4 regions of the Bradyrhizobium sp. 31Argb genome follow, and region 1 is predicted to be linked to each of the others. Evidence: predicted binding sites of a transcription regulator. Region 1 holds the regulator's gene; each other region holds the start of a gene.
What was found. Region 1 encodes PhoB, which activates phosphate uptake and scavenging genes when phosphate is short. Its sites were predicted from a motif close to TGTCATNNANCTGTCAT; they were not measured.

Region 1 (3,734 bases):
GCGTAGGGCGGTGACGAGGTCGCCGGAGGGCACCACGGCCTTGACGCCGATCAGAAGCCCCTCGCCGCGCACGTCCGCGAGAATGGACGGATAGCGGTCGACCACGGAGGCGAGCTTCTGCTTGAGCAGGAGCGACATCTTCTGCACGTGATCGAAGAAGCCGGGCTGCAGCATCACATCGAGCACGGCGCTGGCGGCCGCGACCGCGAGCGGGTTGCCGCCGAAGGTCGAGCCGTGCGAGCCCGGCGTCATGCCGGACGCGGCTTCCGCGGTCGCAAGGAAGGCGCCGATCGGAAAGCCGCCGCCGAGCGCCTTGGCCAGCGACATCACATCGGGAGTGACCCCGATGCGCTTGTAGGCGAAGAGATCGCCGGTGCGGCCCATGCCGGTCTGCACCTCATCGAAGGCGAGCAGGAGACCGTGCTCGTCGCAAAGCTGGCGCAGCGCCTTGAAGAAGGCCGGCGGCGCAGAGCGCACGCCGCCTTCGCCCTGCACCGGCTCGATCAGGATGCCTGCCGTCTGCGGACCAATCGCGCGTTTCACCGCTTCGATGTCGCCATGCGGCACCTGGTCGAAACCGTCCATCGGCGGGCCGAAGCCCTCGAGATATTTGGCGGCGCCGGTCGCGGCCAGCGTCGCGAGCGTGCGGCCATGGAAGGCGCCTTCGAAGGTGACGATGCGATAGCGCTCCGGATGCCCCTTCGAGAAGTGATAGTGACGCACGACCTTGATCACGCCTTCCATCGCTTCCGCGCCGGAATTGCAGAAGAACACGAAGTCCGCAAAACTCTGCTCGCACAGCCGCGCGGCAAGCTTCTCGCCGTCCGGGCTCTTGAACAGGTTCGACATGTGCCAGAGCTTCGTCGCCTGCTCCTGCAGCGCCTTCACCAGATGCGGATGGGCATGGCCGAGCGCGTTCACCGCGACGCCGGAGGTGAAGTCGAGATAACGCTCGCCTTTGGTCGAGATCAGCCAACAGCCTTCGCCGCGTTCGAAGCCGAGATCGGCCCTGGCAAAAACGGGAAGCAGATGCGACGTGGCGCTGTCGGTCATGGCGATCACTGAAGGGTTTTAGACAAGCCTTTCAGATGAGCCCTGGCGGCGTGCAGCGATGCAGACACGCGGCTGGAGCTCATCCAGCGAAAACAAAACGTGCCGCCTTTGCAGGGCGGCACGTAAAGGCATTCTATGCGCGCGGCGGGTGCTGTCAATCGCCACGAAGCCGCCAGGCTGCGCTGCAAAGTACCGGGTAATCCGCGGGTTTCCAGTGTAGTGGAAAAGCCCGATTGCAATCCCTAAATGTCGGAACATGTGGACGCATAGGCGCGGACTCTTGCGCCAGAGTCACGCCATATTGTAGCGTCTGGCCTGTCGGGTACGACATCTCGTGCGGCAGTTTTGATCCCTAGAGTCCTTTGTGTGCGGCGTACACGTTCGGGTGCGGTTTTCGTGCCCGGCGAGCCTTAAGGGATTCTGCCCGCAGGGATTTTTGAGATTAGGCATCGCAGCGCTGTCCCAGGATCGGCCGGCGCAACGCGAAGGGAAAGATGCGATGACGGTATTGACCTGGTCCGACGAACGCGTCGAGCAATTGAAGAAGCTCTGGGAAGCCGGGCTCTCGGCCAGCCAGATCGCAGCGGAACTCGGCAACGTGACGCGCAATGCAGTGATCGGCAAGGTGCACCGGCTCGGCCTCTCGGGTCGCGCCAAGAGTCCAGCCGCCACCGCACCGCGGCAGCGCAAGGCGCGTCCCGCACAGCCGATGATGCGCGTGGCGCGTCCGGTCTCCCGCGGCAACACCGCGCTCGCGCACGCCTTCGAGGTGGAGGTGGAAGCGGACCCTATCGCCTACGACAATGTGGTGCCGATGAGCCAGCGGCTGTCGCTGCTCGAATTGAACGAGGCCACCTGCCACTGGCCGGTCGGCGATCCCTCGAGCCCGGAATTCTTCTTCTGCGGCGGCAAGGCGCTTCCCGGCCTTCCCTATTGCGCGCACCACTCCCGCGTCGCCTACCAGCCGGCAGCGGACCGCCGCCGTCCGACGGTCAAGCCGTCACACGGCAAGTAAGCCGACGACAGATCGTAGCCCGGGTGAAGCGCAGCGTAACCCGGCAATGCTGTATCGGCAGGTCCAAATTTCCCCGGGTTACGCTTCGCTGCACCCGGGCTACGGATTGAGGTCGCCGAGTTACGACTGCTCGGCCTTCGCGAAGCGATCATCCAGCGCGTAGCCCGCGCCGCGGACGGTGCGGATCGGGTCCTGCTCGCGGCCGGGATTGAGCAATTTGCGCAGGCGGCCGATGTGGACGTCGACGGTGCGCTCGTCGATATAGATGTCGCGCCCCCAGACGCTGTCGAGCAACTGCTCGCGGCTGAACACGCGGCCGGGATGCTCCAGGAAGAACTCCAGCAGGCGATATTCGGTCGGGCCGAGATCGATCGGACGGCCCGAGCGCGCGACGCGACGCTTCTCGCGGTCGAGCTCGATGTCGCCATAGGTGAGCACGGTGGCGAGCCGCTCCGGACTTGCCCGACGCAACAGGCCCTTCACCCGCGCCAGCAGTTCAGGCACCGAGAACGGCTTGACGATGTAGTCGTCGGCGCCGGTCGCCAGTCCCCTCACGCGCTCGCTTTCCTCGCCGCGCGCGGTCAGCATGATGATCGGGAGCTGCTTGGTCTCCGGCCGCGCCCGTAGACGGCGGCACAGCTCGATGCCGGAGAGTCCCGGCAGCATCCAGTCGAGCACGACAAGGTCGGGAATGCGTTCCTTGAGCCTTGTGTCCGCATCATCTCCACGGGCGACCGTTTCGACATCATAGCCTTCTGCATCGAGATTGTAGCGCAACAGCGTCGTCAGCGCTTCTTCGTCTTCGACCACCAGAATGCGTGCGCTCATCGGCTTGGCTTCTCCTATAGCGGGATGACTCTCTGCCTGAATCGTCATCCCACTCTTCCTTTGATGTTTTGAGCAGGATCTTCTTCGGAAAACCGGCTTCGACTTTCCTGGATGTGCTCTAGTTGCCCGGAACGGTCGTGGCGAACGTCGTCATATCCCCCTTCGGCCGCTTGTCGGTCATCTGCTGACCCTCGATCATGTAGAACACCGTCTCCGCGATGTTGGTGGCGTGGTCGCCGATCCGCTCGATGTTCTTGGCGCAGAACATCAGGTGGATGCAGAACGAGATGTTGCGCGGATCTTCCATCATGTAGGTGAGGAGCTCGCGGAACAGCGAGGTGCAGATCGCGTCCACCTCCTCGTCGCTCTTCCAGACGTTCATCGCGGCCGGCAGATCGTGCGCGGCATAAGCGTCGAGCACGGACTTGACCTGCGACAGCACGAGGTCGGTCATGTGCTCCAAGCCGCGGATCAGCTTCAGCGGCTGGAAGTCGTTCTCCAGCGCGGCGACGCGCTTGCCCATGTTCTTGGCGAGGTCGCCGATCCGCTCGAGGTCGGTCGCCACCCGCATCGCGCCGACGATCTCGCGCAGGTCGACGGCCATCGGCTGGCGGCGGGCGATCGTCAGCACGGCGCGCTCTTCGATCACGCGCTGCAGGCTGTCGATCTCGATGTCGGAAGCGACGACACGCTTGCCGAGCGCAATGTCGCGGCGGATCAGCGCATCGACGGATTCGGTGATCATCCGTTCGACCAGCCCGCCCATCTCCGCGACCAGACGGGTCAGTTCCTGAAGATCGCTGTCGAACGCCTTGGCGGTATGTTCAGAAGCCATGAT
Region 2 (3,734 bases), on a different contig from region 1:
CTGACGGTCAACAGCGCGCTGATCAATGATCCTGCCAAGCTCGTAACCTACGGGAGTTCGACGCCCGCAGGGGACACCACACGGCCCTCGTTCATCCTCAATCAGCTGAGCAACGCGACTTACACGTTTGGTGCGCAGAGCGGGGTTGGTAGTGCGAGCGCGCCGTTCAAGGGCACGCTGCTCAGCTTCATGCGACAGTTCACCAGTCAGCAGGGGGCAGATGCCGACGCGGCGAAGCAGCTTGCCGATGGTCAGAACGTCGTACTTAGCACGCTCCAGCAGAAGATGTCAACGTCCTCGGGCGTGAACATGGATGAAGAGATGGCTCATCTCTTGTCGTTACAGAACGCTTATTCGGCAAACGCGCGCGTGATGTCGGCGGTCAACGACATGTACAAGACCCTGATGCAGGTATTCTGAGGCAGCCATGACAATATCCGGGGTTAGTCAACGCACATCCTATATCGGCTCGGGCATTCTCGATTTGCGCAGTCAGCTTGATACGCTGACGCAGCAGCTCGCGTCCGGCAAGATTTCCAATACTTACGCTGGACAGGGGAGTGGCCGCAGCCTTGCGATCGCGCTGCGCGCGCAGATCACAGGGATAGGAGCCTATTCCGATACTGCGACCAATCTGAACACGCGCATTGGTGTCGTCAACCTTTCACTGCAGCAACTGGTGAAGATCGGGTCGGAAGTGAAGGGCGCCGCCGTCAGCGCAAGCACGGATCTCGACGATGCGGGCCATACCTCCGGCCAGAAGACCGCATTGCTCGACTTCACCGATTCAGTCGACATGCTCAACGCGAAGTCAGGCGATCGCTATCTGTTTTCCGGCCGTGCTACCGATACCGCGCTCGTGGCGTCGGCCGATGAGATCATGAACGGTCGCGGCGCGCAGGTCGCCGGACTGAAGCAGGTCATCGCCGAGCGAAAGATCGCGGATCTCGGTGTCAATCAGAATGGGCGCGTCGGCAACGCCATCGGCACGCCGGCAACGTCGGTTGTTCTCACCGAGGAGGACGCAACACCGGCGCCTCCGCAGCAGGCGCAGCCGTTCGGGATCAAGCTCACCGGCGTATCCACAAATATAACGGGCGCTACCGTCACCCAGCCCGTCGACCTGCCCGCGACCGTTCCGCCGGCGCCGCCGGCAACGCCGGTGCAGAAGTCCGTGTCGGTCGATCTTGGCGCGACCAATCCGAAGCCCGGCGACCAGGTCAAGTTCACCTTCACCATGCCGGACGGCACCAAAGAAGATATTGTCATGACGGCGTCGAACACCACGCCGCTCGCCGCCAACAGCTTCCTGATTGGGGCCGATCCCACCGCGACCGCGGCCAACCTGAACACGGCGCTCGGGACCTCGATGAAGGATCTGGCGAACGGTCCGATGGTGGCAGCGTCGGCGATGCAGGCCGGTGATAACTTTTTCGATCAACCTCCGCTGCGCGTCGGCACGACGCCGCTTGCCTCGGCCACGACGCTTGTGGCCGGCACTCCCGACAACACCGTGATTTGGTACAACGGCGAACAGAATACTGCTGCGAACGGTTCGGCGCGCGGATCGGCGGTAGCCCAGATCGATACATCCATCACGGTGCAGTATGGCGCCAGAGCCGACGAACCCGCATTGCGTTCGCAACTGCAGACGGTGGCAGTATTCGCGGCTGTGACCACATCGGCGACGGACCCCTATGCCAATGCCCAGGTCACCGCGCTCAACCAGCGCGTCGCGAACAGTTTGGCAACCGCCCCGGGGACCCAGACGATTGAAGATATTCAGGCGGACTTCGCCGGCGCGCAGGGCTCGATCAAAGCGGCCACCGATCGGCAAGTTCAAACCAAGGCGATGGCGCAAACGATGCTGGATTCCATCGAAGGCATCAATGACGACGAAGTCGCGACCAAGATCCTGGCACTGCAGACGGCGCTGCAGGCGTCTTATCAAACGACATCGATGCTTTACCAGATGAGCCTCGTCAAATTCCTCTAACTGCAGGCTTTCGGCAGGGCCGGCACGCGTGTCGTGAAACTGTAATATCGCGTCTTTAGTGTCGTGACATTCGTCGGCGTGGGGATGGATCTGCTGGCGTCCAACTTGAATCGTCAGCAGCCAGTGTCTTTCCGAAGCTTCTACTGCTGATCGGGCAGTGAAAATGCTTCAATCGGCCGATACGGCGGTTAGGTCACACCATAATTTGCAGCGTTGCTGGCTCAGTTATGTCGCCCCTTGGGCTATTGGACTTGCGCTGACCGGCATGATGCCGGCTGGACGACCGGTTCTGGCGCAGTCAGGGAGCGAGACAGTCGTCGATTTTTCGATCCCGTCGCAGCCGCTCGCCTCGGCGCTCGGCCGCTACGGCGATGCAACGGGCAATGAGGCGCTTTACGAAGGAGGCCTCGCGGACGGGCGACTCTCGGCCGACGTGCAAGGGCGGTTGACGCCGGCCGAGGCCTTGCAGCGCCTCCTAGCAGGGACCGGCCTCGTTGCCCGCTTCGTCGCCGAAGGCACCTTCGTCCTCGCGCCCGCGCCGCAGCACAAATCGAAGCAAGCGATGCCGGCTGCGCATCAACGCTATTATGCGCTTATCCAGGAGGATGTGCTCGACACCTTGTGCAGGCTGCACGAAGCGCGGCCTAATCACTACCGTCTTGTTACCGTGTTCTGGATTGCGCAAAACGGCGCTGTTGAAGATCTCTTGCGCGTGGGCACGTCGGGAAACGCGAGTACCGATCAACTGATCGATCAGACATTGGGCGGACTGAAATTCAGGGAACCGCCGCCGGCCGATTTCGTACAGCCGGTTCGCCTGTTGTTCGTGCCGCAAGGCCCTGGTGTGAATCCTGGCTGCGCAACCGCGGACGCTCGCCTGCGCGCTCATGGAGCCGCGCCTTGAACGAGACCCCGTTGGCGATCATGCGCAGGCTGTTTATCGACGGCTATGACGATCTGAAAAAGCGACTGACCCTGCGCCTGGGCTCGGCCGACCTCGCGGGCGAGGCCATGCATGATACGTGGTTGCGTCTGGCACGGCTGGAGCCGGCCGGCGCGGTCCAACGTCCCGAGCATTATCTTTTTCGCGCCGCCTTGAATGCGGCCGACGATCGACGCCGCCGCGAGAAGCGCCACAGCCGCAACGTCGAGCTGGATGACGCTTTGGAGATTCCAGACGGGCAGCCGACGGCGGAGGAGGAGCTGATCGCCCGATCGGAGCTTGCGGCGTTCGAGACGATCATGGCAGAACTTCCGCCGCGTCGGCGCGCGATTTTTCTGGCGGCGCGTGTCGGCAATGTCCCTCGCCAGGTCATTGCCGACCAGATGAGGATTTCGCGACGACTGGTTGCCAGAGAGCTGATGCTGGCGCACAAGCATTGTCTGTCGCGCTGGAAAGAGTTGATGGAATAGCGTTGCCGTTTCGGCCTCCCAGAACCGTCTTAGTATAGAGAACTATGAAGATTGCGAGCCGTACCCTAGGGCGTCGTGCGGAGATAAGCGCGGTAGTGCGATGAGCAAAGAGCATGGCCAAGGGCCAGATCTCAGCCGCATCGAGCATGAAGCCGTCGGTTGGGTCCAAAAGGTCGCGTCTGGAGAAGCGACGCCGGAGGAATTGCAGGCGGCGCTGGCTTGGCGTGTGCAGAGCCCGCTTCATGCCAAAGCCTATGAGGACGCGGAGCGCGTCTGGAACAGGATGGGCGTGGTTGGCCGTGCGCAGCACGGCCGCGACATGGAC
Region 3 (3,734 bases), on a different contig from region 1:
GCCGTTACGACGACATCTGAGGCCTGCTGCTCATCGGCCAGTTCCCGGGCGGCGACGCTCGCCATGCGAAAAAGCTGTACTGCTTTCTTGAATGCCGCATCATGTGCCTGGCTTTGGTCACGCCAACGCTGCAACGCGTCCACGTCTGCCCGCGTCGGCTCGTCGGTTTTCAGGCGAACGACCCAATCAAGGGCCTCGTCCAGCAGCGGATTGGATTTGGGTGGGCGATTCGGCACGGTCACGATGACTCGCTCACTGCCCTACTCCCCAAATCCAAACCTGCCGATAGTATTGGACGTGCATGAGAGACTATATAGATGATTCCATCCGCATCCGGGTACTGCAACGGACCTTTACGCAAATCATCAGGAGAAACAATCGGGAACACCTGCATCAGATGCTTGGGCATGACACGGTCGAGAATGATGCAGTGGCGCTGCCTGCGGTTTCGACCTGAACGTGTGCTTGATCGGCTCAGCATTCCCCCGCGAACCTCTCCCGGATATACTTACCGGATCCAAGCGACAACTCTCTCTATTCGATAGACGATCGAAACTCCGCTATCCCGCAGAAAAAACCCGCGAAAGTTGAAAAAACAGGTCACAGCTTTCGACGCGGCGACCGGATGAGACGGGGCCTGAAGGCACCGTTCTGCAGCAAACATCGATGATCGACAAGTGCGGTTTCGGCCGGCGTCATTTTTCGATAGCAAATTCAATACGAACGGGGGCGCGGGCCACCGAGACGACGGATCAATGTATAATCGAGACAATTTGCACAGTGGCTCAAGGCCAGCTTCAAATCACTTTCTACCGTTCGCACGCTAACGCCCAGACTGACTGCAACGTCGTGTGCAGACCGCCCCTCGATGCCGATACCGAGCAGCACGTGGCGGGGCCTGGCAGGCAATTCGGCCAGCGCACGCTTGAAGGCATCAATATCGGAACGTGCTTCGACAACCCGGGCGGGATCCGGCTCGTCGTCGCACACATCGAGCAACGCCTCAACTTCCGATGCGCTGACACGATGGTTCAGAGCTTTCTTGGTATCCTTGGCGATGTTGATGGCGGTGCGGAAAATATAGTCGGACGGACTGCGCACAGGGACAGCATCGGTCACCCGCTCCAGCCGCAGGAACGCCTCGTGCAGGGCCTCATAGGCGAAGTCCGAAGACCCCAGACGGCGCGTCAGCTTCTTGACCAGTTCGTCGTAGTTCTCGACGAGCTGCCCCCGCAGCCGTACTCGATTGACACCAGCCACGCCTCGCGGCCCCCCAGACGCCAGCTCGATATCCAGACCGGACTACTCCCGGTGGGATCCTCGTAGCGGCAGCGGATAACACATTTATGACAAAGGTTGAATCCTCGCCAGGGTACAAGCGGGGGTGCGGCTTCCGTATCACAAATGGCATCCGGCTTCACAGATCAGGACGGTTCAAACACCAGCGCTCCACGTTGCATCAAAAACGAGATTGCCGAGCCCATCGCAGGTACGCCGTCCTATCCGCAGGGGCCATCGACATTCATTGCAACGGCTTCACTACAATCACGATACGCACCGGCCGAGGCGTGTTTGCCGGCGCCGACCGGCTGATGGTGAGACCACGCAATACCGTCGCCACGGTGGCGTCCCGCTCGACATCGCCCGTCGATCTGAACAGTTCGGTGCGCTGAACCGTGCGGGACCGATCGATCCAGAGATCAAGGACAGCCCGATAGCTGCCGCCTCGCGTCCTGACATTCTTTTGCAAGGCCTTTTGAATGTCGATCTGCAGACTTTCACTATAATCGTGAAGCCGGCCAACATCGTCGCCGTCATTCGAGGCCCGTACCCTCAACATCCCCAATGACAAATCCGCAGAACCGAGCGGGCTGGCGGGAGGCCCGCCAGTTGTCGCGGATGGTAGAGCAAGGGTGATCGCGTCCGGACGGGTATACTGGACTTTCAGGTCCGTTCCGGCCAACAGCAGGTTCAGCGCCTGCTCGGCCGTAAAGTTGCCCTCAACCGCCGCAGATTTTCGCCCAGTCGCCGAATTGCTCTCATAGAGCACTTGAACACCGGTTCGCTCGCCGTAAGCCTGCAGTGCAATGGCAAGCGGTTGTGCGGGAATATGAAACCCGATCGGCTCCGACACAGTGGCAGCCCGACGTTCTTCGGCAATGGCTGCGCATACGCCGGTGATTACCAGAAGGGCGCAAATCCAGGTGAGATGTCGTTGCCCCCGAGAACGTTCGACCGTCTTCCCATCGGTCACAGCACAAGCATACGCGACATATGATCGAATTGCCGTCATGGCCCCACTTCGCTTTGCCCCAGGGTCTGGTCAGTGTCCTATTTCTAAGCCTTCCGACCAGTCGCTGCTCAGCGCGGCGTAGGCGATGCGCGAGCGCTTTTATATCCGAAGATATGACAGCCGTCTAACAGGCCCTATCGGCCGGGCGGCGGCCAACGTTTCCCACATCGATGACCTTGATCTCGTTAGCCCAGCGAGCGCTTGCGTCTCCGTCCGCGAGCGGCTCGTCGGTACCTCGCTTCAATCACCCCTACGCCTTCACCATCATCATCTTGCGAACACTCATCGCACGTATTTATTCGCTTGAGCATCCAGCGCGCGAGACAATTACAACGCGAAACGCCACAAATCTGCAATGGTACCGACGCTATGCTTCAGCATCCGCTCACACGGCAGAACTGCAATGAATGGCCGCAGTGCGTCACCCCACATGCATCACATGCCTTATCGACAGCTCATTGTGACTGCGATCGCGGCGCTACTCTCTTCTGCCGCGTCTGCCGCCGAATTCACCATCGTCAATGCTTCGAACATTCCATTGCAGCACCTTTATATATCGCCATGTGGGGCGCGGCATTGGGGGCCAGACCAGTTTACCGAAGCGCTGCCGCCTTCCAGATTTTTCACGGTCTCCAGCGTCAGGCCGGGTTGCTACGACATCCAATTCGTGGTTGCGCCCTGGAATAGCTGCGTCATCGCGGGGGCATCACTGCGCCGCAGCGAGGTCTGGAAGGTGACGCAGTGGACTGTGTTCGGCTCGCAGAGCGGCGATTGCTCCCATGTCGCCGGCTACGTTCCGGCAACGCGACGGCCGTGGAACTGGCAATCAACATCGGCTTCGGACATGAAGAGAGAGTAACGTGGCAAAGGTGTTGGTGACCGGCGGCGCCGGATTTCTTGGTTCGCATTTGTGCGAGCGGCTCGTCGAGCAAGGCCACGATGTGCTTTGCGTTGACAACTATTTCACCGGCGGCAGGGCCAATATCGCGCATCTCATCGGCAACCCGCACTTCGAGATGATGCGCCACGATGTGACTTTCCCGCTCTATGTCGAGGTGGATACGATTTACAATCTGGCCTGCCCTGCCTCCCCGATCCACTACCAGTTCGATCCGGTGCAGACGACCAAGACCAGTGTCCACGGCGCGATCAACATGCTGGGGCTCGCCAAGCGAGTGAAAGCGAAAATCCTTCAGGCGTCGACATCCGAGGTCTACGGCGACCCCGAAGTTCATCCGCAGCCTGAGGCTTATTGGGGCCGCGTTAATCCTATCGGACTGCGTTCCTGCTATGATGAGGGCAAGCGCTGCGCCGAGACCTTGTTCTTCGATTACTGGCGCCAGCATGGCCTGCGGATCAAGGTCGTACGAATCTTCAACACCTATGGTCCCCGCATGCATCCAAACGACGGCCGCGTGGTGTCGAACTTCATCGTTCAGGC
Region 4 (3,734 bases), on a different contig from region 1:
GCCTACTTCCTGCTCAACATCGCCGGCCTCGGCTATTGGTGGGCGCTGATCATCGCGCCCATCGTGGTCGGCATCTTCGGCATGATCCTGGAGCGGACCATGCTGCAATGGCTGTCCGGCCTCGACCATGTCTATGGCCTGCTGCTGACCTTCGGCATCGCGCTGATCATCCAGGGCATCTTCCAGAACTATTTCGGCTCTTCCGGCCTGCCGTACCAGATTCCCGACGCGCTCCGCGGCGGCATGAATCTCGGCTTCATGTTCCTGCCCGTCTATCGCGGCTGGGTGGTCGTGTTCTCGCTGGTGGTATGCCTGGCCACCTGGTTCCTGATCGAGAAGACGCAGCTTGGCGCCTATCTGCGCGCCGCGACCGAAAATCCGACGCTGGTACGTGCCTTCGGCATCAACGTGCCCAGGATGATCACGCTCACCTACGGCCTCGGCGTCGGGCTTGCGGCACTCGCAGGCGTGCTGTCGGCGCCGATCAACCAGGTCCGCCCGCTGATGGGCGCCGACCTCATCATCGTCGTGTTCGCGGTGGTGGTGATCGGCGGCATGGGATCGATCATGGGATCGATTATCACCGGTTTCGCGCTCGGCGTGATCGAGGGATTGACCAAGTATTTCTACCCCGAGGCTTCCAACACCGTCGTGTTCGTCTTGATGGTGCTGGTCCTGCTTGTGAAGCCGACGGGACTGACCGGACGGGCGGCCTGATATGTCAACACTCACCGACGATACCCTGCCGGTCCCGCCGCGCGCGATGCGCGACGAGATGGTCGCTTTCGGCATAATGGCCGTGCTGCTGGCCATCGTGCCGCTCACCGGCATCTATCCGTTCTTCGTGATGCAGGCGCTGTGCTTTGCGCTGCTCGCCTGCGCCTTCAACCTGCTGGTCGGCTATGGCGGCCTGCTGTCGTTCGGCCACGCGATGTTCCTGGGCACCGCCGGCTACGTCTCGGCGCATGCGCTGAAGGTGTGGGCGCTGCCGCCGGAGCTCGGCATCATCATCGGCACGGCCGCGGCCTGCGGGCTTGCCGTCATCACCGGCTACATCTCGATCCGCCGGCAGGGCATCTACTTCTCGATGATCACGCTGGCGCTGTCCCAGCTCCTCTACTTCATCTACCTGCAGGCGCCGTTCACCCATGGCGAAGACGGCATCCAGGGCATTCCGCAGGGCTTTCTGTTCGGCGTCTTCAACCTCGCCAAGTCGACGGTGCTTTATTACGTCGTGCTCGGCGGCTTCCTCGGCGGCTTCCTGTTGATCTACCGCACCATCAACTCGCCCTTCGGCGAGGTGCTGAAGTCGATCCGCGAGAATGAGCCGCGCGCGATCTCGCTCGGCTACAAGACCGACCAGTACAAGCTGCTTGCCTTCATCCTGTCAGGCACGCTGGCGGGCTTTGCCGGCTCGCTCAAGGTGTTCGTGGCCCAGAACGCCTCGCTGACCGACGTGCATTGGTCGATGTCCGGCGAGATCGTGCTGATGACGCTGGTCGGCGGCCTCGGCACCGTTTTCGGTCCCGTGGTCGGCGCCTTCATCATCATCGCCATGCAGCAATATCTGGCTGGTTACGGCCAGTGGGTGACCGTGATCCAGGGCGTCATCTTCGTCGCCTGCGTGCTGACCTTCCGCCGCGGCATCATCGGCGAGGTCGCGCGTTTGCTCAGGCGGTCGCTGTAGGGCTTGCTACGCATCGTAGCCCGGGTGGAGCGGAACGCGTAACCCGGGACATCTGCGTCCGCGTTTACCAACGGCCCTGGGTTACGCTGGCGTTCCACCCAGGCTACGGCACCGATCGCGTGGCGAGATGGAGTCCAACGCAATCCTGCTGCGTTGGGCCCTCGAAGGCATCGGGGACCCTTTCACAAAGCGGTGGATGACCGGGTTCCGGCGGCGGAGCGCTGGCCGTTCCTGCACAAAATGTTCTATGACAGTTTTGTGACAGGTTACGGAGTGGCCGTCCGGCACGATGGATATGACCTATGCTACGCTGGTTTCGAGCCTTTTTGCCCAAGGAGGAGCGGTTTTTCGACCTGTTCGCCCGGCATGCCAAGACCTCCGTCCAGTGCGCGATGGCGCTGCAGGATGTGCTGAAGGGTGGGGACGAGACGCCCGTCCACTGCCAGCGCGTCAACCAGTTCGAGAATGACGCCGACAACATTACCCGCGAGGTTCTGACCGCCGTCCGCCGCACCTTCATCACCCCGTTCGACCGCGGCGACATCAAGAACCTGATCACTTCCATGGACGATGCCGTCGACCAGATGCAGCAGACCGCCAAGGCGGTGGTGCTGTTCGAGGTGCGCGCGTTCGAGCCGCCGATGCGCGAGATGGGGACACTGATCGTGGAATGCGCCAATCTGGTCGGGCGCGCTCTGCCGCTCCTGCAGTCGATCGGCAGCAACGTCTCGATGCTGACCCAGATCACGGAGGAATTGACCAAGCTCGAGGGCCGGGTCGATGATCTCCACGACATCGGGCTGAAGGAGCTTTACCTCAAGCACCGCGACGCAAACACGATGGATTTCATCGTCGGCGCCGAGATCTACGATCACCTCGAAAAAGTCGCCGACCGCTTCGACGACGTCGCCAACGAGATCAACTCGATCGTGATTGAGCAAGTGTAGGGCAGTTTACGTGGACGCCACGCTTGGTCTTCCGGTCCTGGTGATCCTGATCGCGGTCGCCCTGCTGTTCGATTTCCTGAACGGCCTGCATGACGCCGCGAATTCGATCGCGAGCATCGTCTCGACCCGCGTGCTGCGGCCGCATTTCGCGGTGTTCTGGGCGGCGTTCTTCAACTTCGTCGCGTTCACCGTATTCGGACTGCACGTCGCCAACACCATCGGCACCGGGATCATCGAGCCGGAGGTCGTCGATGCCACCGTGATCTTCGCCGCGCTGGTCGGCGCCATCGTTTGGAACGTGATCACCTGGGCACTCGGCATTCCGTCGTCGAGCTCGCATGCGCTGATCGGCGGCCTGGTCGGCGGCGGCATGGCGAAGGCGGGGGTCTCGGCGGCGGTGTGGAGCGGGCTCTCCAAGACGCTGCTCGCGATCGTGCTGTCGCCTTTGATCGGCTTCCTGCTGGCACTGGTGCTGGTCGCGATCGTGTCATGGCTGTCGGTGCGCTCGACACCGTTCGCGGTCGACCGCGCCTTCCGCATCCTGCAATTCGTCTCCGCCTCGCTCTATTCGCTCGGCCATGGCGGCAATGACGCGCAGAAGACCATGGGCATCATCGGCGTGCTGCTCTATTCGCAGGGACATCTCGGCGAGGAGTTCGGCATCCCGTTCTGGGTGGTGCTGGCCTGCCAGGCTGCGATGGCGCTGGGCACCCTGATGGGCGGCTGGCGCATCGTCCGCACCATGGGGCTGCGCATCACCAAGCTGACGCCGATGCAGGGCTTTTGCGCGGAGACCGGCGGGGCGGCGACCCTGTTCATGGCGACGTTCCTCGGGGTTCCCGTTTCCACCACCCACACCATCACCGGCGCCATCGTCGGCGTCGGTGCGGCCCGCCGGATGTCGGCGGTGCGCTGGAATGTCGCAAGCTCGATCGTCTATGCCTGGGTCATCACCATCCCAGCCGCCGCCGCGGTCGCGGCCGTCACCTATTGGGTGGTGTTGGCGCTGCGCTGATCAGGTGACCAGCTTGAGGCCGACAATGCCGGCCACGATCAGCCCGATGCTCGAAAGCCGAAGCGCGGTGGCTGGCTCGCCGAAC

Region 2: a site for PhoB is predicted at 2,026-2,042, ahead of AAFX91_RS19170 (STN domain-containing protein). Genes of this name have one in related genera too.
Region 3: a site for PhoB is predicted at 2,407-2,423, ahead of AAFX91_RS05875 (STN domain-containing protein). Genes of this name have one in related genera too.
Region 4: a site for PhoB is predicted at 1,935-1,951, ahead of AAFX91_RS13685 (DUF47 domain-containing protein). Genes of this name have one in related genera too.

The regions. Positions count from the first base shown of each region.
Region 1 covers NZ_JBEGDB010000201.1:1,092-4,825, forward strand. The annotation lists gene AAFX91_RS29420 (aspartate aminotransferase family protein) at 1-1,053, opposite strand, end outside; gene AAFX91_RS29425 (GcrA family cell cycle regulator) at 1,553-2,068, shown strand; gene phoB (phosphate regulon transcriptional regulator PhoB) at 2,189-2,896, opposite strand; gene phoU (phosphate signaling complex protein PhoU) at 3,015-3,731, opposite strand.
Region 2 covers NZ_JBEGDB010000092.1:19,194-22,927, reverse strand. The annotation lists gene flgK (flagellar hook-associated protein FlgK) at 1-420, shown strand, start outside; gene AAFX91_RS19175 (flagellar biosynthesis protein FlgL) at 428-1,996, shown strand; gene AAFX91_RS19170 (STN domain-containing protein) at 2,160-2,900, shown strand; gene AAFX91_RS19165 (RNA polymerase sigma factor) at 2,897-3,409, shown strand; gene AAFX91_RS19160 (FecR family protein) at 3,510-3,734, shown strand, end outside.
Region 3 covers NZ_JBEGDB010000019.1:1,641-5,374, forward strand. The annotation lists gene AAFX91_RS05865 (FecR family protein) at 1-242, opposite strand, end outside; gene AAFX91_RS05870 (RNA polymerase sigma factor) at 715-1,260, opposite strand; gene AAFX91_RS05875 (STN domain-containing protein) at 1,523-2,293, opposite strand; gene AAFX91_RS05880 (hypothetical protein) at 2,697-3,152, shown strand; gene AAFX91_RS05885 (UDP-glucuronic acid decarboxylase family protein) at 3,154-3,734, shown strand, end outside.
Region 4 covers NZ_JBEGDB010000055.1:6,374-10,107, reverse strand. The annotation lists gene AAFX91_RS13695 (branched-chain amino acid ABC transporter permease) at 1-717, shown strand, start outside; gene AAFX91_RS13690 (branched-chain amino acid ABC transporter permease) at 719-1,687, shown strand; gene AAFX91_RS13685 (DUF47 domain-containing protein) at 1,990-2,634, shown strand; gene AAFX91_RS13680 (inorganic phosphate transporter) at 2,645-3,649, shown strand; gene sugE (quaternary ammonium compound efflux SMR transporter SugE) at 3,650-3,734, opposite strand, start outside.